One region of the Streptomyces sp. NPDC107538 genome, then DNA from elsewhere that is predicted to be linked to it. Evidence: riboswitches for the same ligand, from Rfam matches in the RefSeq annotation. Region 1 holds a riboswitch; each other region holds the start of a gene.

Region 1 (3,201 bases):
GAGCGCACCAGTGCGGGTCACCGAACGATGGATCCGTACTCGAAGCTGCTGGAGGAGCGGATCGTGTTCCTCGGGACGCCGATCGACGACACCTCGGCGAACGACGTGATGGCGCAGTTCATGCACCTCGAGTACCAGTCGCCGGACCGCGACATCTCGCTCTACATCAACTCGCCGGGCGGCTCGTTCAGCGCGATGACGGCGCTCTACGACACGATCCGCTTCGTCACCTGTGACGTGGAGACCATCTGTCTGGGGCAGGCGGGTTCGGCCGCCGCGGTGCTGCTGGCGGCGGGCACGCCCGGCAAGCGGTTCATGCTGCCGGGGGCACGCGTGCTGATCCATCAGCCGGAGGTGACCGACCGGATCGAGGGGCAGACGAGCGATCTGGTCATCCAGGCCCAGGAGTTGACGCGCAACCGCCGGATGCTGGAGGAGATGCTCGTCCGGCACACGGGGCGGAGCCCGGAGCGGATCAGCGCCGACATCGAGCGGGACATGTTCCTCGACGCCGAGGCGGCGGTGGCGTACGGCCTGGCCGACCGGGTGATCCCGAGCCGTAAGGGTTCGCACACGCTCCCCGGCGCGAGGTGAGGCGCGGATGCTGCCACCCGAACTGCCGCCGCTGCCCGCGCTCACCCGCGCCGAGGCGGAGCTGATCGACCGTTACCTGGACGTGGTCGATCTGCTCGGCCGGATCAATCCGGCGCGTCCGGGCGACACGTACCGCGGGTTGCGTGCGGCGCAGGCGCTCGTCGCCAAGGCGATCGCACTGCGCGAGGCGCTCGAACTGATGCACAAGCGTGGGGAGAACGAGGTGCACGCCCCGACGCTCGCGCGAGCTCTGCGGGTTCTCGACGGGGAGCGGCGGGCCGGCCGGGTGGCCCTGCCGCCGGAGCCCGAGGACTCACCGGCCTGAACCGGGCGACTCACCCGCCGAGGACGGGGCGACTCACCCGTCTGAACCGATCGCGGGCCGTTCGCCGTACTACTGACGGAGTGTCCGGTCCGGGTTTCGCGCCCTCCGGACGGCCTACCACGATCGACCCATCGGCCCATACGTCATGAGGACCTGTGAAGTTGCGCAACATGCCTGGTACATGGCCGGAACGCATCATTCCGGTGCTGGTGCGGACCTCCTCGACCAGTGGGACACACCAGCCGAAAAGGCTCTGTCCACCCGAACGGTCGAGTGGTGAGTAAGACCACAAATCCACGGTTCCGTTGGGATTTTCGGACGTCCGTACGCCAAGATCCCTTCCTGACGACAAGCCCCCGCCGCAGCGGCGGGGCGATCCGGGTGGACGCCGAGTCCTGCCGCTACCCGGATGACCGGTCGACAGGAGTGCATCGGCAGGAGTGGAGGACCCAAGCACGACGGGTCGCCGGAACGGTCACGCCATGACCGGGCCGAGCAGCCCTTGGGGTGAAGCCGCGTCAGCGGCCGGGCAACTTCGCCAGCCCGAATCCGACAGGTCATCCTTCACAGGCGGCTGACGAAGGGTTGCGCATGACTGCGCTGAATCGTGTCCCGTCGCTGTTGACCCGGGCCGGCACGGCCTCGGCTCTGACCATCGCCGCTGTCAGCGGCAGCATCGTGGTCCCGGGCGCCGCATCCGGCGCCGAGGCCGCCACAGTGGCGTCGAAGGCACTCAAGGTCGCGGCTTCCAAGAAGGGCTCCCCTTACAAGTACGGCGCCACGGGCCCGGGCAGGTTCGACTGCTCAGGGCTGACGCTCTACTCGTTCAAGAAGGCGGGCAAGAAGCTGCCCCGTACTGCTCAGCAGCAGTACAACAAGACGAAGCACATCTCCGCGAGCAGCCGCAAGCTCGGAGACCTGGTCTTCTTCCACTCGGGCTCGAACGTCTACCACGTCGGTATCTACGCGGGGAAGGGAAAGATCTGGCACTCGCCGAAGACGGGTGACGTCGTCCGGCTGCAGAAGCTCTGGACGAAGAACGTCTGGTACGGCCGGGTCCGCTGACCCACCGTCGGGGGCGGCGGAGGGCTCCGCCGCCCCCGACAGGCGTGCTACCGACAGGCGTGCTACCGACGGGCGTGCCACGGCTGGATCTGGTTACCCGTCCGCCCATGGCCGACGAACGCACCGTCCCCGCACGCAACGAGACCCCCCTCGAACGCGCCGACCGCAATTTCTCCGAGTTGCTCCAGGAGTTGCGGGTCACCCAGACCGGGGTGCAGATCCTCTTCGCGTTCCTGCTGACGCTGGCCTTCACGCCGCGCTTCCCGGACCTGGACTCCGTACAGCGCGCCACCTATGTCACCACCCTGCTCCTCGCGGTCCTCGCGGCGGCCCTCTTCACCGCCCCGGCCGCACTGCACCGCTCGCTCTTCGGGCAGAACGCCAAGCCCGTCATCGTCCGGGTCTCCTCCCGGCTGGCAGGCACCGGCCTGGCGGTGCTGATATTCGCCTTCGCCGGATCCGTCCTGCTGGTCGTGGATGTGACGCTCGACCGGACGGCCGGCATCCTCGCCGGTACCGGCACACTCGTCGGATGTGTGTTCCTGTGGGGTGTGCTGCCGCAGCTGGTGGGACGCGCGAAATCCCTCGGGTCCGAGAAATCCCCCAGGTCCGCGGAATCCCCCCGGTAAGCGGACTCTCTCAGGTCTCCTGGGGGCCGCCTGCCGTGACCGGTTGCACGGGGACCGTCCACGGAAGTTCGATCGCCACCGTCTTGCCGCCCTCCCGCGTGGGTCTGACGCTCAGCCTGCCGCCGCACTCGGCGGTCAGCCAGCGGATGATGACCATGCCCCGGCCGTTGTCCTGCTGGACGGCGGCCGGCAGCCGTTTCGGGAAGCGTGGATGGCTGTCGGTGACGCCGATGCGCAGGTGCTCGTCGCGGTCCAGCGCGAGGTCCACCGTGAAGGTGGGCGACTGGCCCAGGGTGTGCTGGACGGCGTTGGTGGCGAGTTCGGACACGATCAGGCGCACGGTGTCCGCGATGTCGGTGTCGCCCGGCAGGCCCCATTCGGCGAGCACACTGGCGACGTAGTTCCGGGCCGCGGACACCGAGGCGGGATCGCTCGGCAGAGTGACGGATGCTTCCAGGTGATCTGCCATGGCGAGGCGTCCCTTTCCCACGGGACCGGTGTCCGACAGGGAGCGGATGGTTCGACTACGGTCCCGGACTGGTGCTTCGCGCCAGACTGCCACTACCTGGGCCGTCTCGGGTGGCGATC
Region 2 (3,201 bases), on a different contig from region 1:
TCGGTCGGCTCGGCGACGCACGCGCCCGCGTGCCGGCGGGTCACCACGAACCCCTCGGCCTCCAGGGTGCGCAGCGCCTCGCGCACGGGGACCCGGCTGACGCCGTACCGGCGGGCGAGCAGTTCCTCGGTGAGACGGCTGCCGCGCTCGTAGACACCCGCGACGATGTCATCCCGGATCGCCGTGCATACCGAGTGCGCCGGAATACGCATGACCGACCTCCGTCTTAATCCCCGTGAAACGTCGATAGTTGACGTGTGTTCCAGCGACTCTATTGCAGCGAGCCGGAATTTCCGATGGCGGGCCGGAATCCAGGGATATTTTTTGGACAGGAGGTACGTCACGTCACCACAGGTACGCACAACGAGGAAAGCCCCGGCTCGATGAGCCGGGGCCTCCTCAAAGCGGTGGGTCCGTCAGACGTTCACACCGTGCGAGCGCAGATACGCGACGGGGTCGATGTCCGAGCCGTACTCGGCGGTCGTCCGGGCCTCGAAGTGCAGGTGCGGGCCGGTGACGTTGCCGGTCGCCCCGGAGAGGCCGATCTGCTGGCCGGGCGTGACCGTCTGGCCGACGGAGACGCCGATGGACGACAGGTGGCCGTACTGGGTGTACGTGCCGTCAACCATCTTGATCACGATGTTGTTGCCGTACGCACCGCCCCAGCCCGCCTCGACGACGGTGCCGGAGCCGACCGCGAGGACGGTGGTGCCGGACGCGGCGTGGAAGTCGACACCGGTGTGGCTGCCGGAGGACCAGACGGCGCCGCCGGCCTTGTAGCCGGTGGAGATGTAGGAGCCGCTGATGGGCGAGACATAGGTGTTCAGGCGCTCGCGCTCGGCCGCGCGGGCGGCACGGGCCTTGATCTCCTCGCGCTCCTTGGCGGCGGCACGTTCCTGCTCGGCCTTCTCGGCGGCGGCCTTGCGGGCCTCCTCCTGCGCCTTCTTCTTGACGGCGGCCACCTCGGCGGCCTGCTCCTGGGCGGCGGCCTGTGCGTCGACCTGATCGGCGACCGTGTCGCCGAGGGTGATGATCTGGTTCAGGCCGGTCTGCTCGACGGCGGGCTCCTCCGCGGCGAGCGCGGGTCCGGCCAGGGTCCCGAAGACACCGGTGGTGGTGAGAGCGGCGACGCCCACGTTCCTCGTGGTCGTGCGCTGTACACGGCCGGGACGGCGGTGCTTCCCGGGGGCGCGGGTGAACGCCATGAAGTGGCTGGTCCTTTCCTTCCCTCTCGCCTACCGGGTTAGCTGACGGGTTCGGAGCAGGAAGGTCTCCTACGGCTGCCCCCCGTTTCGCGTGGCTCGCGAAGGGCACCCGATTCACCCCAGGGACTTCGGTGGGTCCCCGGCTCCCCTGGCTCGCGCCATACGGGGACTCGGCGATGACTGTCCGGTGCCGCGGCTGCGGCGAACATCTGACGAACAGCCGGACCGACGCTAAGTGGGCCGTCTTCGAAATAACAAACGGATCACAGGATTTGTTAACTACGCCACAGGTCAGACACGCAACCTCCGCCATCAATACGGACAAACATGGGCCCTGGTGACTCTTCAGTCACCAGGGCCTCACGCGCGTGCGCCGTTCCGTCCGGTTTCTCCTCGGCTTCCGCCCTGCCTCTACTCGGCCTCTACTCGGCGGGTACGACGGTGACTTCGCCGATTCCGAGGGCCCTGACCGGCTCCTCGATCTGCGCGGCGTCCCCGACGAGGACGGTCACCAGACGGTCCACCGGGAAGGCGCTCACGGCGGCCGCGGTGGCCTCCACGGTGCCGGTGGCGGCGAGTTGGCGGTACAGCGTCGACTGGTAGTCGTCCGGCAGGTACTGCTCGACCTGGTCGGCCAGCGTGCTCGCCACGGCCGCGGCCGTCTCGAACTTGAGGGGGGCGACCCCGACCAGGTTCTGTACGGCGACGTCGCGTTCGGCGTCGGTCAGCCCCTCGGCGGCCAGGGTGCGCAGGACCGTCCACAGGTCGTCGAGCGCCGGACCGGTGTTCGGGGTGTCCACGGAGCCGCTGATGGCGAGCATGGCGACACCGGAGCCGTCGGGCGCGGAGCGCAGCACCTGGCCGAACGCGCGCACCCCGTAGGTGTAGCCCTTCTCCTCGCGCAGCACGCGGTCCAGCCGGGACGTGAGGGTGCCGCCGAGGCAGTAGGTGCCGAGTACCTGGGCCGGCCACACCCGGTCGTGGCGGTCGGCGCCCACCCGGCCGATGAGCAACTGCGTCTGCACGGAGCCCGGACGGTCCACGATGATCACGCGGCCGGTGTCGTCGGCGGTCACCGACGGCACGGCGCTCGGCTTGGCCGGGGAGCCCGTCCACGCGCCCAGGGTGTCGCCGAGCAGCGCGTCGAGGTCGACGCCGGTGAGGTCGCCGACGATCACGGCGGTGGCCGTCGCGGGGCGTACATGCCGCTCGTAGAAGGCGCGTACGGCCGCGGAGTCGATGCCCTCGACGGTCTCCTCGGTGCCCTGGCGGGGCCGCGACATCCGGGAGGCGGCCGGGAACAGCTGCCGGGAGAGCTCCTTGGCGGCCCTGCGGCCGGGGCTGGCGGTCTCGTGCGGGATCTCGTCGAGCCGGTTGGCCACCAGCCGCTCGATCTCGCTGTCGTCGAACGCGGGGGCCCGCAGGGCGTCGGCGAGCAGCCCGAGGGCCTTCTCCAGCCGCGACACGGGCACTTCGAGGGACAGGCGTACGCCGGGGTGGTCGGCGTGCGAGTCGAGGGTGGCGCCGCAGCGCTCCAGCTCGGCGGCGAACTCCTCGGCCGAGTGCTTGTCGGTGCCCTCGGAGAACGCCCTGGTCATGATGGTGGCGACACCGTCGAGACCGGCCAGCTCGGCGTCCAGGGGCGCGTCGAGGACGACCTCGACGGCGACGACCTGCTGGCCGGGGCGGTGGCAGCGCAGCACGGTCAGGCCGTTGTCCAGGGTGCCGCGCTCGGGCGCCGGGAACGCCCAGGGGCGGGCGTCGCCGGCCTGGGGCTGCGGGTGGAAGTCCATGGTCGCGAGCTCGGTCACTTCGCCGACTCCTCGGTCTCGTCGGTGGTTTCGGCGGCCTCGGCCGCGACGCCTTCCTCTTCGGCGTCCTCTTCGGCGGCGACGGGCTCGTACACGAGCACCGCGCGGTTGTCGGGCCGCAGGCGGGCCTTGGCGATCTCCTGGACCTCGTCGGCCGTCACCTCCAGGACGCGGTCGACGGCGGT
Region 3 (3,201 bases), on a different contig from region 1:
CGGGGGAGACGTTCACCACGCCCGTCTTCGCCGGCCTGTGGAGCGACGGCGGCTTCGGCGGGGCCAGCCGCGCCTGGCACGCCTACCAGCGGACGTACGTCATCCCGGACGCGGACCAGGACCGGCCGGTGCTCTTCAACTCCTGGGAGGCCACCGAGTTCGACATCTCCGAGGACCAGCAGGGGACGCTGGCGCGGGCGGCGGCGGCCATCGGGGTCGAGCTGTTCGTGGTGGACGACGGCTGGTTCGGGAACCGTACGAGCGACCGCGCCGGGCTCGGCGACTGGGCGCCCAATCCGGACCGCTTCCCCAAGGGGCTCAAGCCGCTCGCCGACTATGTGCACGCCCTCGGGATGCAGTTCGGTATCTGGGTCGAGCCGGAAATGGTCAATCCGGACAGCGAGCTGTACCGGGCGCACCCCGAATGGGCACAGTTCCAACCGGGACGAAAGCGGACGGAGCTGCGCAATCAGCTCGTTCTCAATCTCGCCCGCGAGGACGTCCAGGAATACCTCTGGGAGCGGCTGGACGCACTGCTCTCCAGCGCGCCGATCGACTATGTGAAGTGGGACTTCAACCGCTGCTTCACCGATGCCGGCTGGCCCGGTGAGCCGTATCCGCAGAAGCTGTGGGTCGAGCATGTGCGTGCCTTCTACGCCCTGCTGGACCGGCTGCGGGCCGCGCACCCGGGGGTGGCCTTCGAGTCGTGCTCGGGCGGCGGCGGCCGGATCGACCTCGGGGTGATGGCGCGGACGGACCAGGTGTGGACCTCCGACAACACCGACCCGCTGGACCGGCTCGCCATCCAGCACGGCTTCAGCCAGATCCACCCGGCCCGGGCCATGGCCGCCTGGGTCACCGACAGCCCGAACAACCAGCTCAACGGCCGGGTCAGCTCGCTGCGGTTCCGGTTCGTCAGCGCCATGGCCGGGGTGCTCGGCGTCGGCGGTGACCTCACCGAGTGGACCGAGGAGGAGCTGGCCGAGGCGCGCGGCTGGGTCGAGCTGTACAAGGAGATCCGGCCGGTCGTGCAGCGTGGTGATCTCTACCGGCTGCGGCCCCCGGCGGGCGGGCTGAGCGCCGTGCAGTACGTCCACGGGGACGAGGTCGTGGTCCTCGCCTGGCTCCAGGCCCAGCACTACGGCGAGCCGCTCGGCCCGCTCCGGCTGCGCGGACTCGACCCGGAAGGCAGGTATGAATGCCGCGAAACGGGCGAAGTGTACCGAGGGGCGGTGCTGTTGCATCACGGGGTGCGGACGGGGCTGCGTGGTGACTTTGATGCGGCAGTTATCCGCCTGCGTCGCACTTGAGTGAACTGTCCGAAATGCAGCCGTAATTCCAACAAGCCCTGGAATAAAGCCTACTGGTCCGTAGGGGCGTGAGCAGCGTCATATTCGTGACGTTCCGCTGTCGTCATGTGCACGTAATTCGTGGGCTTTTCCAGGGCGGTTGATAAATGTCCAAGACCGGTCTTTTACGGAGCGTGATCGTGGATTGATGTAAGGATCAGGGAGGAAGACGCACAGGAAGTCCCAATGGTTGTCTCTGTGGGCACAAGTCGCTTACGTTCGGCGTCAATCCGGACGGACGCCCAATCCTGCCGCCGACCGGAGCCGCGTACCGACCCGATCCACGGCAGGAGCGGGGGACCCACAGGAATCACCGCCTGTTCCGGTTCCCGGAACGGCTAGGGGTAAAGCCGTGCGCAAGCACGGCCGGACATCTCCAGTCCGCACCCGACAGCTCACCTCGCAGGCGCCGGAGAGGAATTCGCCATGCCCGCGAAGGGTAAGCACCGCCGTCCGAAGTCCCAGCGTTTCACCCGCTCGATCGCCGCCGCCGGGACCGGTGGCGCGGCGCTCGCGCTGCCCCTGATCGGAGCCGCCGGCGCCCACGCCGCGACCCCGGCTGCCGCCGTGTCCGGGGTGTCCGAGAAGACGGCCACCCTCACCGCCGAGAAGGCCGCGGCTGAGGCGGGCGCGCGGATCGAGCAGGCCGAGAAGGCCGCGCAGGCGGAGAAGAGCACCACCAAGAAGGCGGCGACCAAGACCTACTCGGTCAAGGTCGGCGACTACCTCGCGAAGATCGCGGACGAGCAGGACGTCGAGGGCGGCTGGAAGCAGCTGTACTCGGACAACCGCACCGCGATCGGCTCCGACCCGTCGCTCATCCACCCGGGACTCAAGCTCAGCATCGGCGGCCAGGCCGCCTCGGGCGGTTCGTCGCAGTCGTCGAAGCCGCAGCTGTCGCAGTCCTCGAAGGCCGCCGAGTCCTCCGAGTCCTCGAAGTCGTCCACGTCCTCCGGCTCGGCGAAGCAGGAGTCGAAGGACACCCAGGCGTCGACCTCCACGTCGAGCAACCAGTCCTCGTCGTCCAGCGGCGCCGGCTTCAGCGTGCCGATCCAGGGCGCCACCGTCGGCACCGCGTACAAGACCGCCGGCAGCATGTGGTCCAGCGGCTACCACACGGGCGTCGACTTCGTGGCCCCGACCGGGACCAGCCTCAAGGCCGTCGGCGCGGGCACCGTCGTCTCCGCCGGCTGGGGCGGCGCGTACGGCAACCAGGTCGTCATCAAGCTCGCCGACGGCTACTACGCCCAGTACGCCCACCTGTCCTCGCTCTCGGTCTCCGCGGGCCAGTCCGTGACCGGCGGCCAGCAGATCGGCCTCTCCGGCGCCACCGGCAACGTCACCGGGCCGCACCTCCACTTCGAGATCCGGACCAGCCCGAACTACGGCTCGGACATCGACCCGCTGGCCTACCTCCGCTCGAAGGGCGTCAGCGTCTGACGGCATCTCCGTCCGCCGTACACGCCGCAGGCCGGTTCCCGTAATCGGGGGCCGGCTTTCGGCGTTTTCCGACCGCCGTGGTCCTTGTCGTCGTGTTGCGGTCCCGTGGCACGGCCGAGAGGGGTCTCGACAGTGCCGCCCGACACGGGAAGAGTGATCCTTGTAAGCGCTTTCTGCCCGTGCGAAGGAGCGTCATGACCACCCGTAGAGCTTTCGGAGTCCTCGCGGCCGGTGCCGCTCTCGCGGCGCTCGCCCCGGCGGGCACCGCGTCCGCGCACACGCCCCGGCGGCGCGGCCGGCTGATCGCCGCCGACGACTTCCGGCACGGGCTCGGGCAGTGGGCCGTGGAGTTGGAGCGGGGCGGCGCCGTCACGGCCGCGCGCGGTGTGCTGGAGGTCGATGTGCCGGCCGG
Region 4 (3,201 bases), on a different contig from region 1:
GTTCGTCGACCGGGCCGCCATGCCGTACGCCTCGTCGACGCGCTTCAGGGCCTGCGGGAAGCTGATCTTCTCGCGCTGCGAGAGGGCGTCGATCATCGCCTCGGCGCGGTCGCCGATACCGCGCTTGGGCACATTGAGGATACGGCGCAGCGGGACGGAGTCCTCCGGGTTGGCGAGAACGCGCAGATAGGCGAGGACGTCCCGGACCTCCTTGCGCTCGTAGAAGCGGACACCGCCGACGACCTTGTAGGGCAGGCCGACGCGGATGAACACCTCTTCGAAGACTCGGGACTGGGCGTTCGTCCGATAGAAGACCGCGACATCTCCGGCCTTCGCGTCGCCCGCGTCCGTCAGCCGGTCTATCTCGTCGGCCACGAACTGGGCCTCGTCGTGCTCGGTGTCGGCGACATAGCCGGTGATCCGCGCGCCCGCGCCCGCGTTGGTCCACAGGTTCTTCGGGCGGCGGGACTCGTTGCGCTCGATGACCGCGTTGGCCGCGGAGAGGATCGTCTGCGTGGAGCGGTAGTTCTGCTCCAGCAGGATCGTCGTCGCGTCCGGGTAGTCCTCCTCGAACTGGAGGATGTTGCGGATCGTCGCGCCGCGGAAGGCGTAGATCGACTGGTCGGCGTCACCCACGACACAGAGTTCGGCGGGCGGTACGTCCCACTCGTTGGGCGGTACGTCGACGGGGTGCTCGGAGGTGCCGACCAGCTCTCTGACCAGGGCGTACTGGGCGTGGTTGGTGTCCTGGTACTCGTCGACCAGGACATGCCGGAAGCGGCGGCGGTAGTGCTCGGCGACGTCCGGGAAGGCGCGCAGCAGATTGACCGTCGTCATGATCAGGTCGTCGAAGTCCAGCGCGTTCGCCTCGCGGAGGCGCGACTGGTACATCGCATAGGCCTGGGCGAGGGTCTTCTCGAAGCCGTCGGCGGCCTGCGCGGCGAAGTCCTCCTCGTCGATCAGCTCGTTCTTCAGGTTCGAGATCTTGGCGCTGAAGGACTTGGGCGGGAAGCGCTTGGGGTCGAGGTCCAGATCACGGCAGACGAGCGCCATCAGCCGCTTGCTGTCGGCGGCGTCGTAGATCGAGAAGGAGGAGGTGAAGCCGAGCTTCTTGCTCTCCCGCCGCAGGATCCGTACGCAGGCGCTGTGGAAGGTCATGACCCACATGGCGTGGGCGCGCGGTCCGACGAGCTGCTCGACGCGCTCCTTCATCTCGCCGGCGGCCTTGTTGGTGAAGGTGATCGCGAGGATCTGGCCGGGATGGACCCGCCGCTCGCCGAGCAGATGGGCGATGCGGTGGGTGAGCACCCGGGTCTTGCCGGAGCCGGCGCCGGCCACGATGAGCAGGGGCGAGCCCGCGTGGACCACGGCCGCGCGCTGGTTGTCGTTCAGCCCGTCCAGGAGCGCCGCCGCGTCGATCGCGGGGCGGGGGGCGCCGTCGCGGTAGTACGCGTCCCGGTCCGGGGGCGCGTCGAACTTCCCGCCGAACAGATCGTCCGGAAGCGGCTCCGGTACGTGATCGTCCTCGGGCGGCGGCGGGGGCTCCTCCGCGTGGCCGCGGGGGGCCTGGAGGTCCGCCAGGAAGCTGTCGTCAAAGAGGCTGCTCATCGCTCTCCGAGTCTAGGCGCCCCCACTGACAGCGAGAGGCCGCCCCGGGAAGTCCACATCCGCCACGCACCGCGACCGCCGTACGACGGTGAGCGATCGAGCCTACCGCCTGTCGCGCCGAAGAGGCTAAGGTCACGAAAACGTATCGGGCATATCGAACATCAACCTTCACACGGGCCACACGAGTTGGCTAGCTTCTTCCCTAGGACCGTACGACCCAACCGGCGAACGTCGCCGGGCCGCACGGCCTCCGCCGAGTCCGGTACGCCTTACGTGGGCGCCGGAGCCGGGGACCCACCGACCTCCGGGGTGAATCGGCCCGACCGCCGCACGCGGCAAGGGTCGTAGGGCAAACCTTCCGAAGCTTGCGCCCGAACCCGACAGCTAACTCGGTAGGCGGACAACGGAAGGAGACGCCGAACCATGGCGCCGCACCGCAAGCCGCGTCCGGCCGGCCGGACGCGCGCGGGCATCCGCACCCCCGCCCTCGCCACCGCCGCACTCACCTCCGTGGCCCTGCTCTCGCAGACGGCCGCGGCCTCGCCCTCGACCGACGACAAGCCGAGCCTGGAGGAAGTCGAGAAGAAGGTCGACGACCTCTACCGCAAGGCCGGATCGGCGACCGAGAACTACAACGCGGCCAAGGAGCGGACGACCAAGCAGAAGAAGCAGGTCGAGACCCTCCTCGAAACCGTCGCCAAGCGCCAGGAGAAGCTCAACGAGACGCGGGAGGAGCTGGGTTCGTTCGCCGCGGCCCAGTACCGCGACGGCGCGGCCGCCCCCGACCAGGCCTCACTGCTCCTGGCGGACGACCCGCAGGCCTACTTCGACCAGAACCAGCTGATGGACCGGTTGACGGACCGTCAGCAGGAAGCCGTCGACGCATACGTCACCGAGCAGGCCGAGGCGACGGAGCAGCGCCAGGAGGCGAGCGACAGCCTCGAACAGCTCACCGAGTCGCAGAAGACCCTCAAGGCCCGCAAGGCCACGGTCCAGGCGAAGCTGGCCGAGGCCCGCGAACTGCTCTCCACCCTCACCGCCGAGGAGAAGGCCCGGCTCGCCGCGATCGAACAGCGCGAGCAGGAGGAGGCCGACCGCAAGGCCGAGGAACTCGCGCGGCAGCAGGCGGCGGCACAGACGGCCCAGGGGACCCAGGGCGCCCAGGGAACCCAGGGAACCCAGGGGACGGTCCAGGAGAAGCCCTCCACCGGCACGGAGGCGTCGACCGGCACCACCACCGAGACCGCCGCCACCGCCGAGGACTCCACGTACGCCTCGAAGGCCGCCAAGGCCCTCGCCTTCGCCCGCGCGCAGATCGGCAAGCCGTACGTCTGGGGCGCCACCGGCCCCGGCTCCTACGACTGTTCCGGCCTCACCCAGGCCGCCTGGAAGGCCGCCGGCGTCGACCTCCCCCGCACCACCTACGACCAGGTCGACAGCGGCACCACCGTCTCCCTGGCGAACGCCAGGCCCGGCGACCTGATCTTCTTCTACGACAACATCGGCCACGTCGGCCTCTACATCGGCAACGGCATGATGATCCACGCCCCGAAGCCGGGCACGTACGTCCGCGAGGAGTCGGTCTTCTACGAC

What was found. Region 1 has a riboswitch for cyclic di-AMP ahead of ACZ7MG_RS39020 (C40 family peptidase). Riboswitches for the same ligand answer to the same signal wherever they lie in the genome.
Region 2: linked by a shared signal. The riboswitch ahead of ACZ7MG_RS27650 (M23 family metallopeptidase) and the one ahead of ACZ7MG_RS39020 (C40 family peptidase) in region 1 are both predicted to bind cyclic di-AMP.
Region 3: linked by a shared signal. The riboswitch ahead of ACZ7MG_RS22555 (M23 family metallopeptidase) and the one ahead of ACZ7MG_RS39020 (C40 family peptidase) in region 1 are both predicted to bind cyclic di-AMP.
Region 4: linked by a shared signal. The riboswitch ahead of ACZ7MG_RS08765 (C40 family peptidase) and the one ahead of ACZ7MG_RS39020 (C40 family peptidase) in region 1 are both predicted to bind cyclic di-AMP.

Annotation. Positions count from the first base shown of each region.
Region 1 covers NZ_JBVKAY010000019.1:31,007-34,207, forward strand. The annotation lists gene ACZ7MG_RS39010 (ATP-dependent Clp protease proteolytic subunit) at 1-594, shown strand, start outside; gene ACZ7MG_RS39015 (hypothetical protein) at 602-919, shown strand; cyclic di-AMP (ydaO/yuaA leader) riboswitch at 1,337-1,507, shown strand; gene ACZ7MG_RS39020 (C40 family peptidase) at 1,511-1,984, shown strand; gene ACZ7MG_RS39025 (DUF6328 family protein) at 2,092-2,613, shown strand; gene ACZ7MG_RS39030 (ATP-binding protein) at 2,624-3,082, opposite strand.
Region 2 covers NZ_JBVKAY010000008.1:146,208-149,408, reverse strand. The annotation lists gene ACZ7MG_RS27655 (GntR family transcriptional regulator) at 1-212, opposite strand, end outside; gene ACZ7MG_RS27650 (M23 family metallopeptidase) at 417-1,205, opposite strand; cyclic di-AMP (ydaO/yuaA leader) riboswitch at 1,218-1,391, opposite strand; gene ACZ7MG_RS27645 (M16 family metallopeptidase) at 1,628-3,016, opposite strand; gene ACZ7MG_RS27640 (M16 family metallopeptidase) at 3,013-3,201, opposite strand, start outside.
Region 3 covers NZ_JBVKAY010000006.1:177,600-180,800, reverse strand. The annotation lists gene ACZ7MG_RS22560 (alpha-galactosidase) at 1-1,310, shown strand, start outside; cyclic di-AMP (ydaO/yuaA leader) riboswitch at 1,613-1,771, shown strand; gene ACZ7MG_RS22555 (M23 family metallopeptidase) at 1,776-2,789, shown strand; gene ACZ7MG_RS22550 (DUF6250 domain-containing protein) at 2,984-3,201, shown strand, end outside.
Region 4 covers NZ_JBVKAY010000002.1:655,577-658,777, forward strand. The annotation lists gene pcrA (DNA helicase PcrA) at 1-1,608, opposite strand, end outside; cyclic di-AMP (ydaO/yuaA leader) riboswitch at 1,850-2,022, shown strand; gene ACZ7MG_RS08765 (C40 family peptidase) at 2,032-3,201, shown strand, end outside.